Regions from separate parts of the Paenibacillus sp. FSL H7-0737 genome, predicted to be linked through region 3. Evidence: riboswitches for the same ligand, from Rfam matches in the RefSeq annotation. Region 3 holds a riboswitch; each other region holds the start of a gene.
What was found. A riboswitch is a leader RNA that binds a small molecule or an ion and turns the genes downstream of it on or off. The one in region 3 is predicted to bind cyclic di-GMP.

Region 1: linked by a shared signal. The riboswitch ahead of H70737_RS28790 (NPCBM/NEW2 domain-containing protein) and the one ahead of H70737_RS30145 (bifunctional diguanylate cyclase/phosphodiesterase) in region 3 are both predicted to bind cyclic di-GMP.
Region 2: linked by a shared signal. The riboswitch ahead of H70737_RS30560 (anti-repressor SinI family protein) and the one ahead of H70737_RS30145 (bifunctional diguanylate cyclase/phosphodiesterase) in region 3 are both predicted to bind cyclic di-GMP.

What each region holds. Positions count from the first base shown of each region.
Region 1 covers NZ_CP009279.1:6,598,296-6,603,384, reverse strand. The annotation lists gene H70737_RS28810 (leucine-rich repeat domain-containing protein) at 2-853, opposite strand; gene H70737_RS28805 (Crp/Fnr family transcriptional regulator) at 973-1,656, shown strand; gene H70737_RS28800 (EAL domain-containing protein) at 1,706-2,695, shown strand; gene H70737_RS28795 (hypothetical protein) at 2,805-3,377, shown strand; cyclic di-GMP riboswitch class I at 3,535-3,621, shown strand; gene H70737_RS28790 (NPCBM/NEW2 domain-containing protein) at 3,776-5,089, shown strand, end outside.
Region 2 covers NZ_CP009279.1:409,262-414,350, forward strand. The annotation lists gene H70737_RS01835 (2-oxoglutarate dehydrogenase E1 component) at 1-2,627, opposite strand, end outside; cyclic di-GMP riboswitch class I at 3,099-3,183, shown strand; gene H70737_RS30560 (anti-repressor SinI family protein) at 3,211-3,366, shown strand; gene H70737_RS01840 (helix-turn-helix domain-containing protein) at 3,569-3,898, opposite strand; gene H70737_RS01845 (TasA family protein) at 4,068-4,673, opposite strand; gene sipW (signal peptidase I SipW) at 4,766-5,089, opposite strand, start outside.
Region 3 covers NZ_CP009279.1:1,195,198-1,200,286, forward strand. The annotation lists gene H70737_RS05175 (alpha/beta hydrolase) at 1-778, opposite strand, end outside; gene H70737_RS05180 (Zn-dependent hydrolase) at 900-2,141, shown strand; cyclic di-GMP riboswitch class I at 2,374-2,460, shown strand; gene H70737_RS30145 (bifunctional diguanylate cyclase/phosphodiesterase) at 2,582-4,816, shown strand; gene H70737_RS05190 (methyl-accepting chemotaxis protein) at 4,829-5,089, shown strand, end outside.

The DNA.
Region 1 (5,089 bases), 1.4 Mb from region 3:
GTTATTTATATACGATACATCCTCTTTGCTCTAATTGCTCTAAAATATCCGTTCCCTTCAAGCTGTGATTCCATCTTAGATCCAGTTTCTCTAATCGTTCAAGCTGTAAAAGGGAATTCGGGATTTCTTGCAGGTTATTATCTCTTAAATCAAGCTCAACAAGGCTGCTTAATTGACCTATTTCCTCAGGCAGCTTATTCAGTTTATTTTTTCGAAGGTTAAGTCTTCTTAACTTGCTTAGTTTACCGATGGATGAGGGCAGTTCAGTGATTCGATTATCACTCATATCGAGTATCCGCAGTTCTTCTAAAGCACCCAAATGCTCTGGCAATACGACCAGTTGATTACCATAAAGATGAATCTCTCTTAACCCTTTAATTTGTGTGATCGAATCAGGTAGACGTTCTAGCTGATTATAATAAAGCCGCAGTTCAATTAGACTGCTCATTTCGCCTATACGGGTAGGCAATTGCTTGAGATGATTATCTGTTACGTTCAGATACTTGAGTTTCTGGAGATTACAAAGCTGCTCCGGCAGCTGTTCGAACTGATTATTACTTAGGTATAGAAAAGAATCTAACCCCTGCAGTCCGCCAATTGTCTCCGGCAATACCTTCAGTCGATTATGGCCTAAATCCAACATTCTTAGGTGAACTAAGCGACCGATGTTCTCGGATAACTGTTCGATTTCATTACCCGCATAATTAAGTACCTCTAATTCGTCATGGAGGAAGAGATGGTCAGGGATTTCTTTAAGATGGTTGTTGTACATGCTCAGTTCTAGTAGAGGATTGCTCTCAAACACGATCTCTGGCGTTTCTGTAAGTCCTTTTCCGTCAAAATTATATCTCATGGAAGGTTCTCCTTTGTTATTGGTTTTGGCATCGTTACGATAGAATATAACAGGATGATGATTTATTATCAGTATGTTGGCATACAAAACTATGGAATGTGTTAGAAAGGAATAATGAGATGGAAGCTTCTTTTTGGACTGGCATTCGCTTTTTTCAGGGTTTACCCTCGGAGGAGATCGAGGCGGTCTCAAGACTGTTCACTTATAGGGCCTATTCCAAAGGGACTCTGGTGTTTGCAGAATCAGATCCGGGAGATCACGCCTATGTTATCTATTCGGGAATTATTAGGGTGTACGCTACTACGAAGGGGAAAGAGCATACCGTAGATCTTTTTGGAAAAGGCGATTTATTTGGCGATCTGGAAGTGATCCATCCCTCCAATATAAGAGTGCTGTCTGCGGTGGCTATGAATGATACTGTATTATTTGTGATTAAACGTGAGCCTTTTGAGCAGATGCTTGCCGATTACCCGTTGATTAAGGAACAATTGATGCTGCTGCAAATGGACCGTTTATTTTTATCGAATCGGTTATTACATGAAATGAAATTTCATGATGCGAGAGCGCGTGCGATCTTTACGCTGAGAAGACTATACCAAAGATTTGCAGTCGAGGAGCAAGGCAAACAGAGGATTGATCTTCGATTGACCCATCAGCAGTTCGCGGATATGATCGGAACGCTAAGGGAGACGGCTACCCTTGTGCTTAAAGACCTGCAAGAGCAAAAGATTATTGATATTCAACATCAGCAGATCACCGTGTTAGACCCGACGTATTTACTAGAGTATACGGATTTCGATTGAGAAGAGCAGTTCCGGGATCTTTTTCAGAGAATTGATTATTAAAGGGGTTATGAATGTGGCATGTAATCATTGTGTAGTAAGAGAGCTGAATTTTGAAATCAAGGCTCATGGTGAGCTTAATCTAAGGATTTTACCTGAGGTTATTCATCACTTGAGTAGAAGTAATTCGATACATAAGGTAGAAGAAAATGTGATTACGATTAAGGAGGCTGGGGTGCGGGATTTTCTAGATTTCTGTAATGACCATATGGAGTCGGAGCAGTTTGAATTCCGTATAGATGACCAAACATGGAGACCTCTATCCGAATTACCTACTGTACTTGATATGGAGTGGATTGATGAGGTTATAACTAAGGGCTTAGTTACTTGTCACTTCCAACCGATTGTGAACGTACGGGAAGAGATTTTTGCATACGAGCTCCTATCCAGATTTAAAAAAGAAGATGGGTCCCTTATCTATCCTAATGAGATTTTTGCGGCGGCACGGAATCGTGGGCGTTTATATGCTTTAGACCGGTTATGTAGAATGACTGCTGTAAAATATGCTGCACCCTTAAATAAAAAAACGTTTATTAATTTTATCCCAACGTCGATCTACGCTCCAGAGTTCTGCTTAAGATCAACCGTTGAACTGGCCAATCAATTAGGCGTCGATCCCTCTCTTTTTGTTTTTGAAGTTGTTGAGACGGAGAAAGTGGATGATCTCGCTCATTTGAAAGCTATTTTGACATATTACAAGGATCGGGGATTTGAATACGCTTTAGATGATGTTGGCGAGGGCTTCAGCACGATCGAGATGTTATTGGAGCTTAAACCCCATTACATGAAGCTGGATATGAAATATGTTCAGGGTGTGTCCAGCGATCTGAACAAACAGAAAATAGCTAAACAATTTTTAGAAAAAGCTTTAGAAATCCAATCTGTTCCTTTAGCAGAAGGTGTGGAGTTTAGAGAGGACTTTGAATGGCTTAAGCAGAGTGGTTATCAGTTGTTTCAGGGATATTTATTTGGAAAGCCTGATCCTATTCCCAAACAGTGATACTAATGAGTATAACTCCGTCTAGAGGATGAGATGAATTTCAGGTCAGAGTCTGAGTGCAGCCAACCCCCGGGGTTGTATAATTAAGGTAATTGAGAAGGGGGACGGGATGGATATGAAATGGCATAAGTACATCACACACTGGGCGGATTCTAGAGGGTTAGGTGGACGAGAAATTGATTATCAATGGCCGTCTCCATCATTTCCGGTGGTAAGTATTCGCAGCAATTTGGGTCGATACTCAGGTCAGGGGTATGGTCACGGAAGCAAGCCACAAGTGAAGACAGCTGTTGGATTAATTGCTATTGGAGATGTAGCTGTAGGCTTGATTTCCATAGGTGCGATAAGCGTAGGGGTTCTATCCGTGGGTGCAATATCACTAGGAATGTGGTTAGCCCTTGGAGCGATAGCCATTAGCTGGCTTGGCTTCGCAGCTGGGGCGATTGCCATTGCAGGAGTGGCTGTAGGCGCGATCGCGATAGCCGAAAAAGCGTTGGGGGCTGTCGCCATAGGTGATACGGCATTTGGGGCGGTAGCCATAGGACGGATTGCTGGGGGAGCAGTAGCTATTGGCCAATGGGCATATGGTCTAATCGCAGTTGGCGAGCATGGCTTCGGGTTAATTCCCATCACGGGCGATGTGTGGAATTGGTTCCGGCGTTTGTTTGGTGCGGGGAGTTAAGTAGACCTCCAGTCCTAAAGTGTCCTCTCTCTTCCGGGATACTCGATAAAGAATATCTATCACGATAGAAAAAGTAATTGCAATTACCTATTCGGATTTCATACCAATTAATCATGCGATCAGATGTAGCGTTATGTTACTCTTTGTAATGTATTCGAAACTTCATAGGCAAACCTATGGAAATGTAGGGACGCAAAGCTATAGGGACTAAGGTTATCATAACTATTGTCAGCCAGCTGCCAAAGAGTGTATTACGCTTTTTGTTAAAGTTTAATAAAAATTAAGTCTTAGTTTTTATGCGACTTTATACGCAATCAAGCTACTCTTTTGGGGTAGTTTTTTTTGTGCCTATTTTTAGGCACGGAAGAGATTCATATTACATCTGGGGGGTAGAAAAGATGAAAAAAATGATTGCGATCGCTACATCGGCAGCCATGTTAGCCAGTTTTTCGAGTGAGGCAGGTTATGCTTTAGCAAGTGATGTAAGCAAGGTAAGTGTAGTGAACACTGTAGTACAAAGCAAGGCTGACCTATTCAGCAATGCGTCAGTTATTCCGTTTGATCTGTACGGCAAGGCTATCCTAGGCGCTTATAATGATGTTTTTAGAATGAATCCTGCGAATATTAAATCCATTACCAATAACGGTGGCAACTACTCAGGTTCACCTATAGCTAAGGCTATTGATGGCGATATGAGTACGCATTGGGAAACGGGCAAACCGAACAGTTCAACGTTCACGAATGAGGTTGTCTTTGTTTTCAATGAGTCCACTGAATTAAATAGAATCGTATACGCTGCAAGACAATCCAGTGCAAAGGGGAAGGGGTTTGCTCAGGAATTTGATATTTATGGCTCAACTACGGATGCAGGCGATTATACGCTAGTATCCTCTGGAGAATATAAAGGCGGAGCAGGTGACGTAGTAGAGATTCAGTTTGCACCCACAGCCTTCAAGAGACTTAAATTTGTCTTCAAAAAAGCTAACCAAGATTGGGCGAGTGCAGCTGAGTTTTCTTTTTACAAAGAAGATACCGTATCCGCTAAAATGAAAAATTTATTTACAGATGATACCTTGAGTCAAGTTAGCGCAGCATTTAATACGGTGGAGAAATTAACGGCTTTAGAACAAGAAGTACAGACACATCCACTGTACGTGCAGTTTCAAGCAGATATAGAGAATGCAAAAGTACTTCTGGAGAATCATCAAATAGAGGCAACAGCGGCTAAGGTTTCGAAGCTACAAGGCTATGGTACAGCATACGAAAATGCCTATAGCGAAGCTTATAGAATGCCCAACTCTAATGTATCAAAAGTAACGGTGAACGGTGGAAGCTATCCAGGTACGAAACCGGAATACATGCTCGATGACCAGCCGAATACACACTGGGAAACGAACAAAAACAATGATGACAGCTTCACGAATGAAGTCGTGTTTGAATTAGCGCAAGCGAAAATACTAGATAGAGTGGCTTTCCTGGCTAGAGATAACCGCAAAGGCTTCCCAGAGGCTTTTGAAATTTATGCATCAGAAACAAGTAAGGGAGAGACCTTCCAACTCGTATCTAGCGGAACCGCGACTAGTACGAATGACTTTCTGGAGTTTAAATTCGAACCTACAAAGTTTAAAAGATTGAAATTCAAGTTCACAAAAGCCAATATCAACAGACCCTTTGCAGCTGAATTTAGATTTTATACAGAGGATAAAGTAAGT
Region 2 (5,089 bases), 790 kb from region 3:
GTGAAGGAGCTTAAGTGAGCACTCAGTTCATGTTCTGGGAACGGATAGAGTTGCTCAAGGCGCAGTACATGTAGCCATGACCAATCTTTGTCTGAAGCAGCTTCTAGCTCTGTTTGGATGTCGATAGCTACTTTACCGCTGCAGACTACTAGACGCTTGACCTCACCTGGCTTCTGGCCTAGCAGGGGCTCTGCTAACACAGGCTGGAATTGTCCGGAGGCGAGCTCAGTTCCGGCAGATGTGCTGCGCGGATTACGAATGAGACTCTTCGGTGTCATAATCACCAGTGGTTTAGCGTCTTCCTGTCCACATAAAGCAGCTTGGCGTCGCAAGACATGGAAATATTGAGAAGCAGTGGTCAAGTTAGCAACGGTCCAGTTCTCTTCCGCGGATAACTGTAGGAAGCGTTCCAATCTACCACTGGAATGCTCGGGTCCCTGTCCCTCGTAGCCATGCGGTAACATGACGACGAGATTGCTGCGCTGCGTCCATTTCGCACGTCCAGCGGCAATGAACTGATCAAATATAACCTGACCTGCATTGGCGAAGTCGCCATATTGTGCTTCCCAGATGACGAAGGTTTCTGGTGCGAACACATTATAACCATACTCAAAGCCTAGCACAGAAGCTTCAGATAGCGGACTGTTATATACGCCAAAGGAAGCGCGAGAATTACTTAGCTGATGAAGCGGAGAGAATAATTCTCCTGTCTTGCTGTCGTGCAGCACCAGATGGCGGTGTGCGAAGGTGCCGCGCTGTGCATCCTGACCGCTAAGTCGAATTGGCGTTCCATCCTTCAGGATGGTTGCGAAGGCGAGGGACTCAGCGAGTGCCCAGTCGACCTTTTCACCCTCATTCAGCGCGTCCTTGCGACGCTGCAGAATTCGCTCCAGTTTCGGATAGACTTGGAATCCATCAGGTACGCTCAGTAGCTCACGATTAATCTCTTGCAGACTGGAGATCGGTACGGCTGTAGTGCCTGCCGCTGAGCGATCTGTATGAAGAGGAATGAAGGCTTTTGGTTCTTTTTTCTTGTGATTGCCTTCCTTCATACTATCGTACGCACGTTGCAATACGCCTTCTGTTTCAACGTGCATCTTTTGTACATCTTCAGCTGTAAGAATTTTTTCACGCTGTAGCCGCTCCGCATACACCTTGTAAACGGTTGGATGATTGCGTACCTTACCGTACACGATAGGTTGTGTAGTTTCAGGATCATCCATTTCGTTATGTCCATGACGACGATAGCCGATGAGATCAATAACGAAATCCTTTTTGAATTGATTGCGATATGCACTAGCTAAACGAACGGCTGATATACAGGCCTCAGGATCATCAGCATTGACATGGATAATTGGAATTTCATATCCTTTGGCGATGTCACTCGCATAATGCGTTGAACGGGAGTCTTCACTTTCTGTCGTAAAGCCGATCCGATTATTAACAATGATATGGATCGTCCCGCCATTCTGATAACCTTGAAGTTTGCCAATATTAAGTGTTTCTGCAACAATCCCTTCACCTGGAAAAGCAGCATCGCCATGCATCAGTACCGCCATAGCTTTACTGGTATCAATCTTCGGCAATCCGGCTGTGCTCCGATCTTCTTGAGCAGCACGAGTGAAGCCTTCCACGACAGGATTGACGAATTCCAAGTGACTTGGGTTATTCGCTAGTGTTATTCTTGTGCGTACGGTTTCTCCTTCACGGACAGCGCGATCTGCACCCAGATGGTATTTCACATCACCCGTCCAGCCATAGTTAATGCCTGTAGAGCCTTCGGAAGGGAAAAGCTCCTTGTTCGGAGAATGATGAAACTCTGAAAATATAATGTCATAAGGTTTGCCCAAAATATGTGCAAGAACGTTGAGGCGACCACGATGCGCCATGCCCATCAGAATATGCTCTGCGCCGTCATGCGCAGCAGCGCGTACGATTTCATCCAGCATCGGTACGAGTGCGTCATTGCCTTCCAAGCTGAAACGCTTCTGACCCACAAAGGTTTTGTGAAGGAAGGTTTCAAATTGCTCTACTTGGATCAGGCGGTTTAGCAGCTCTTTACGTTCTGCATTATTTAAAGGCGCTGGTGAGCTTGTGGATTCTGCCTGTCTGTTCAACCATTTCAGTTCTTGTTCTTCATGCACATGCCCGAATTCATAGGCGATTGTCTTGGTGTAAGCCTGACGCATACGCTGAACTGCATCCCATCCGGTATGCACATCATTCGGCGCATTCTCCCAAATGAGCGTGGCAGGTAGTGCGAGCAGATCCTCACGAGTCAGCTCATAGGTTTCGAGTTCAAGATATTTAGCCATGGGATTGTGATCGCGCTCAAGCGGATCAATATCAGCGGCCATATGGCCATATATACGAATATTAGCGATTAGCTTGGAAGCTCTTACTGCCTTTCTAAGCCATTCGGTGTCTCCCGAAATGCGAGGCTGTGGAGCCGGTTCGCTATCCGGTGTTAGGGGTGGGGGACCCGAATTTGTAAAAAGCTCGCGATAATTATTCTCTACGGTGGAAGGATCTTTCACAAACTGTTCATATCTTTCTTGAATGTAGCCTAAATTGGGTCCGTAATACTTACTCCAAATGGATTCGTTATAGGGCTCTTTGGCTGCCATGAATACATCCTCCTTAACGGATGAACTCCATACGTGACATTTTGTGTCAACGCTTACTGGAGCTGTGATGATTGCGGTTTCATTTCTCATCTTATTGTGCTACTTTCCACACGTGTAATCAATTCATTCTTTCGTCCAATACGTTCGCAAAATGGTATGGGTTAGCTTGTTCTAATGAAAAGAACGCTGTTTCTTCTCATTACCCATTCCTAAGGCCCACTAAAATGATTCTAATATCCTTATTTTTAACTAATAGGGAAGGAAGTATCATTATATTGGCTTAATTAATTTTATGAATGGGACGAGTATCGTGTTAATAGGACAAGATATCGCACAAAAGCGCTTCTATTTTTTGTTTTTTAATGGAAAAACTAATCAGAAATCGACACACTTTTCCACTTTAGTATAGTATAATGTTATTGCAGTTAGCGATTTTCATATATTTCAAAGTAGATCCTTTCGTGTAAAGGGTCCAGTAAAAGGTAAACCTGCCGAAAGACAGGGGCACAAAGTCGCGGGTCTAAGGTAGAAATACTATGACAGCCGGATTGCCTGGGGACGTAAAATCTTAGGAGGAGATTTTTTGGACAAGTCCAACCAGGGAAGCAACAGAGAACAGCAGGTCATTGATCTAGACGTTGAGTGGGTACATTTATTATTAGCAGCTAAGAAGGCTGGCATAAAGGCAGATGAAATTCGTCGATTCTTTCATGAGAAGACTGTGCAAGCCGTGCAGTAATACATTTAGTGCGTTATATTTTGAAAAAGGGCCCAGCGATAACTCGCTGGGCCCTTTTTCGGTATATAAGAAAGTATATAAGATAAATAGTCCTTATATTTTACTAGAATATAAAACGCCTTCGCGGTCCATGTTAGGAGGGCGAAGGCGCTTATGTTTAATAGTATGAGTAGAAGAGGATCTTATCAGGTCAGGTGGAATATTAATCCTTCTGATCAAGGCGCCATTTCTGGTAGTCCAGAAACTCCTTGAATTCGCGTTTGCTTATGCCTGAGGCCATAGCTTCCTGCACCAATCGGAACCATTCCGAATCTAAAGGTGACTCCTCAGCATCATTAGGTTCTCCATAGAGCAAAGCGTGGATGGATACCTGAAGCGCATCGGCGATCTTTTCGATAAACTGGATTGAAGGATTGGATTGGATGTTTCTCTCCACATTGCTAAGATACGACTTAGCAACATCCGCTCTGTCCGCAAGCTCAGATAGGGACAATCCCTTTTCTAGGCGGAGATGCTGGATACGTTGGCCCATATTTTGTGACACTATGCTGACGCCCCTCCGTAATTTTTGTTATTAGTATAGCAAATATCATTAAATTCGACAAAGTTTATTGTAAAGAGAAGAGCAGCATCTACTTATCCGCTTTCCGGAATCAGGATCTGCTGCTCTTCGAGTATTATATTAAATTATTCTATTAATCTTAGTAATCTTTTTTAGCACCTTGTTTAGCTACGAAATCCCATGTCAGGGTTATGCTATCGCCTTGGAAAATATTTTGATCTTGGTTATTTTCCACAAATTCGAATTGGACGGAGAAGCTGTCATTGGTGCCGGCTTTAATACCAGATGCTTCGGTGAAGAGTTGATCCCAACCAGTATTTTTTACGAGATCCGGATGTTGAGATTTTAAATCAGCAAGCGTAGTTTGATAGACTACATCTTCTGGAGAAACTACGGTTCCTTTATCGTTATTTCTAAGGAATTTGACCTTAATGAATTGGGCTAAATCCAGGTAGTTGTCACCTTTAGCATCCGTAATTTGAGTGGAAGTGTTCAGAATAATAGATCCGATATCGAGCGAACCATCGTTTTTCAATTTGAAGGATTTGGTTACAGTATCACCTGGTTTTAGGTTTGGAATATTTACGATAACTGAAGGGTCGGAGTTCAAATCGAGTGTACCTGCAGCAAATGTAGCAGTGCTTTGTGCAGTGTCACTAAAGTAAGCGAAGGTTCCTCCACCAATCAATGATAAACCCAGTGCTGCTGATGCTACGCCAAGACCCAATGTTTTTTTGATACCCATAATTAAAATTCCTCCTCGGTTTTTGTGGTTTTTTTTATAAAAGTTATATATTGTAACTTCCGGTTCGTAAGCGGAAGCGGACAATCAACGAATTACTGTATTTCAGTTGGGGGTGGAGAGGCGGGCAGTATAGCAGCATTTTTCTTTTCGAGTGCAGCTACAGCCTTCCATGACGAATACAGAGCATAGAGCAGGAGCATCAAGCCTGGTACGATCATGAGCATGACACTTCCAGCTTTGGAAACTGCGAAATTCATAGCGTAACCTACGTAAGGTACGGTGACCCCGGTATACTCAGCTACAACATTCGTGGAACTGGTAGGGTTCATATCAGGCGCATCATTGTTATCGCCTTTCGTGCGATACATGGATTCACCAGTAGCGTTGTTCATTGTTGCTTCTACAACACGGTGAGT
Region 3 (5,089 bases):
CGTTTGGAATAGTAATAAGCTTTGCCGGTACTCCTTCTTTCACTAGCGCAGCTCTCATGAATACCGATTGTTCATACGGCACATCTACATCGTTCGTTCCGTGCAGTAACAATGTAGGGGGGAATTCCTTAGTTACATGATGAATAGGACAGAATTTGAGGATTTCTTCCTTATGTAGAGAAGGATTCAAGCCCGTCACTTCTTCGATCCAACGACCGGATTGTCTTGCATATAAATAGAGAAGAAAACGCTCGTCAACGCTTGCGCTCGTAATGATTTGATCGGACACTGTACCTTTTGCAATCTCCATGGAGACGATATCCTTTTCACAATAGAATCTACTAGGTTCGAGTGCCCATGGAGCGCTAATATCGCCATATCCATAGAAGGAGACAATCGCACGTGGCTTATGGGTAAACATTCCTGTGCTTAGTGCAAGGAAACCACCTGCTGAGCTTCCCACTACAGCGATCCTCGAGGGGTCAATGGAGAATTGTTTTGGTCCTTCCTTTTCTAACCAAAGAAGGCTATCTTGGACATCTTCAAGGATGTCAGATAGGGTTGACCTAGGGGCTAATCTATAGTCAATCGAAAATAGCGCAAAGCCATTATTAGTGTAAAGTTGTATCATTTCCTCGGATAGATCTTCTCGATCACCCCAAAGTAGGCCGCCTCCGTGAATGTACACAATAGCAGGGGCTTGGGGACGTTTTGTTTCATAAAAATCAGCTTTAATTGTAAATGAGTCATTTTCTTTAAAAATAATGGTCTTCTTCATAGCTATCCATTACACCTCATCAAGTAAGTAATTTTTAAAGACTAGCACTACCTCTATTGTATATCATTCACGAATTTTGATGAAACCATAATCATGAATACCCAGGATTGGAGATATTAGCATGGATAGAAAGAGAAGATATCAGGCTTTATTTGATAATATTAATCAATATAACTCGGGTGAGAAGGGCATCACTAGAATTGCCTATACAAATGAAGAGCAGACATGTACGAGTGCTTTTATGCGGATGTGTAAGGCTGAAAATTTAGATATTCGGATGGATCATTGCGGAAATGTGATCGCTAGAAGGAATGGGAAGATAGAAGGGCTCCCACCCGTTGTAATGGGCTCTCACTTGGATACGGTATACCAAGGTGGGAAGTACGATGGGGTAGTAGGTGTAACGGCTGCTTTGGAAGTGATCAAACGTCTAAACGAAAAAGGGATTGAAACGGATCATCCGATCGAAATCATCTCATTTGCCTGTGAAGAATCCTCGCGTTTTGGGATTTCAACAGTAGGCAGCAAAGTAATGTCAGGGTTATTTCAGAAGGAGAAATATAGATCTTTGAAGGACAAAGACGGTATTACCATGGAAAAGGCATTTTCGCTATGTGCACTGGATTATAACAGTATTGATCAGGCGAGTAGAGAGAATGAAGAATTAAAAGCGTTTTTTGAATTACATATTGAGCAAGGTCCTGTCTTAATAAACAATAATAAAAGAATTGGAATTGTGACTGGAATTGCTGCACCCGTGAGGCTTCATATTCAAATATCAGGGAAGGCATCCCACTCTGGAACGACACCTATGAATATGAGAAAAGATGCTTTTCTGGGTGCCTCAGAAATAGCACTTGAGCTTGAGAAAGCAGCCAAACTCGAACAAGAATTTGGAACGGTTGCGACGCTAGGGGTGATAGATATCTTGAATGGCGCTATGAACGTGGTTCCGGGAGAAGTGGAAATTAAAATTGATATCAGATCTACTTCAGTGGCATCCAGGCAACGTGTGTTAGACCATTTGTATCAAACAATATCCTTAGTACAAGAAAATAGACAACTTGTAATTGAGAGTACGGAAATTATTTCGGAGGAACCCGTCCTATTATCTGATGAGATCAGTCAGGTTCTAGAATCGATTTGTGAAGAGAAAGGGATATCGAGTCAACGGATGATCAGTGGTGCAGGGCATGATGCCATGAACATGAACAAACTTTGCCCAGTAGGGCTTATCTTTGTTCCTTCTGTAGATGGACTTAGTCATCATCCCAATGAGTATACGGATTTAGATGATATCATTATGGGGATTGATATTTTAGAAGAAGCTGTTGTTCGTTATGCGTTTGTAAGACAAACATAATTCGTGTTGAGAAGTAAGTCCCAATGTGACATATATAAATGTTACATTGGGCTTTAGTATCTAATTATATAATTGTTCGCAGAATTGTTGCTTTACATTAATAAATATTATATTAAAGTTAACATTGACGTTTGTGAAAAAATTCCCATTCAAAAAAATTAAATCACAGCGGAGATAGGTCTTTTGGTGGTAGCCTATTTTTAATAGAGTATTTAGGACTAAAAATAGTAAAACAGAATATTGGTAAACCTATTGAAAAATAGGGACACAAAGCCATAGGGTCTAAATCTATTTATAGATATGACAGCCGGTTGCATGTAGTGGGAGTTTCATGCTCTTATTTTTTGACGCATTTGCAGCCGTTATCATTCTGATAGCGGCTTTTTTTTGCTCGTTTTCTAATAAAAAAACGTAATAAATCGGAAAAAGGATGATAGTACATGGATCAGACACAACCACTGAGAGTATGGAGAATGATAGGCCTCGTCATAATGGCAACGTTGATATTTTGGGGGTGCTCTTACTATTTCATAAAATGGACTGCTAACTCTTATGAGCAAGAAGCGGTTGCTGCTACATCAGAAGCTACGATACATGCGAGTAGATCGATTGGAAATATGATACAGGGTGGATTAGATTCATTAGATGGAATTGCTGATTCTATTTCGGAAATCAATTATATGGATTGGGATAAGACCAAAAAATATCTGCATCACTTTGATAAAAAATATAATTTTATTCGAATTAGCATCAACAGCCCAGATGGTAAAGCTTACGCATCAGATGGGACAATGTTTGATGTATCAGATGAAGTAGGGTTCCAAAAGGCTCTGCAGGGTATTAGCAGTATTTCTGATCCATTCTTAGATAAGATCTCCAATAAAGAAATTATCACGATCAATAGTCCACTTAAGTTTAAAGGTGAAGTGAAGGGTGCTTTATCTGCCAGCAAATATACACAAGATCTTTATGATGCTCTTGCAGTTTCCTTCTTTAAAGGTCATGGTTATTCTCAAATCATTGATCAAAAGGGACAAGTCATTATCAAATCGAAGAATCTTGAAGAGGATAAGACAATTGATAACATATTCGAAAGTATAAGTATTGATTCTAGAAATAAGAAACAACTGCAAATCTTTAAAGAGAACATAACCGCAAAAAAATCTGGAGTAGGAATATTTTGGATTAACGGAGATAGCAAAATGGTAGGTTATTCTGGCATCCAGGGGGTTGAGGACTGGTATATTCTCTCCGTGATACCGAAAGATTTGATCATGGCCAAAGCGTCTCAAATGAGTCAGGCGACTTTTCTATTATGTGTAATCATGTTTGTCTTATTATTGATCATATTTGTTAACATTCTATTAAATAAGAGCAAAATTAGGAAACAGATGGAGAGGATTGCCTTTGAGGATGAGTTAACACATCTTCCTAGAACGAATAAATTTGTTATAGATGCTCAGTATTTACTTAAAGAGAAACAGAATACAAAGTTTGCTGTGTTGCAATTTGATATTGAACAATTTAAATACATAAATGAAATTGTCGGTTTTCATGAAGGAAATAGCATTTTGATTCAAGTGGCTAATAGCTTAACAGCAAACACATTAGACGAGGATGTCATTGGACGCTTAGGGGGTGATCGTTTTATTCTTTTCACTTCGTATGACAATAAGGCGGAATTATTCATCCGTATACAAGTACTTACTGAACAAATGAGCGACTATACGTTTGGAAATGAAGAAGGTTTTAGGCTAGTGATTAATTGTGGAATTTACTGTATAGATGATCGTCAGAGCGATATCCTCACATGTATTGACCGAGCAGGAATCGCTTGTAAGTCCATTAAAGGTGGATACAAGAGTTCATGCACTTTCTTTGACGAACAATTGCTATTGCAGATACACGAAGAGCAAGACATCGTAAGAAAGATGGATGCTGCCATGACAAATGGTGAATTTATAGTATATTTACAACCGAAAATGGATCTGCGAGTGAACAGTTTTCATGGCGCTGAGGCATTGGTTCGATGGAATGATCCTCAGAAGGGACTTATATCTCCTGCAGTATTTATCCCCATATTTGAGAGGAATCGCTTTATTGTGAAATTAGATTTAATGGTGTTTAAATCAGTATGTATCATGTTGAGTAAATGGATCCAGGAAGGAATCCAGCCACTTCCGATTTCAGTGAATATATCGCTTATAACCCTATACCATAATGATTTCCTGCTCCATTTGACGAATATTATTAACAGGTACCAGGTACCTGCTAGATTGATAGAGTTAGAGCTAACCGAGTCTATTGTATTCCAAAATTTAGAGTTTGTTAGAGATATTTTGTTGGAGTTGAAACGTAAAGGATTTTCCATAGCTATCGATGATTTTGGGACAGGTTATAGTTCCTTAAATGTATTGCAATATTTCCCTGCTGATGTCATTAAGTTAGACAGGGCTTTTCTGATGAGTAAGTCAAATGATGAGACAGGGAAGATAGTAATTGCCAGTATGGTCAAGCTAGCTAGGGATTTAAATATGAAAGTTGTGGCAGAGGGAGTTGAGACAGAGGCGCAAATTGATTTTTTGAAACAAATAGATTGTGAAATCGCTCAAGGTTATTATTTCGCGAAACCAATGCCAGTAGCAGAATATGAAAGCTTAATTAAAAGTACATAGGGAGTGCAAAGCATGAGGAAGATGAGAAATTGGACTATCGTAGGCAAAATTACTGTTACAAATTCAATATTACTGTTAGGTGCTCTGATCATTGCGATCGTTGGTAGTGTGTATTTCAGCAATATGTATGCGAACTCTAGAAGTATGTATAAGAACGATCTTACGTCAGTTTATGCACTTGGGAAATTCGAATCTAATAATCATGAAATAGTAACCTTAACGAATAAGATGATCGCTAGTCATGATCCAAGCGAACTTCAAGAGAGTTATCAG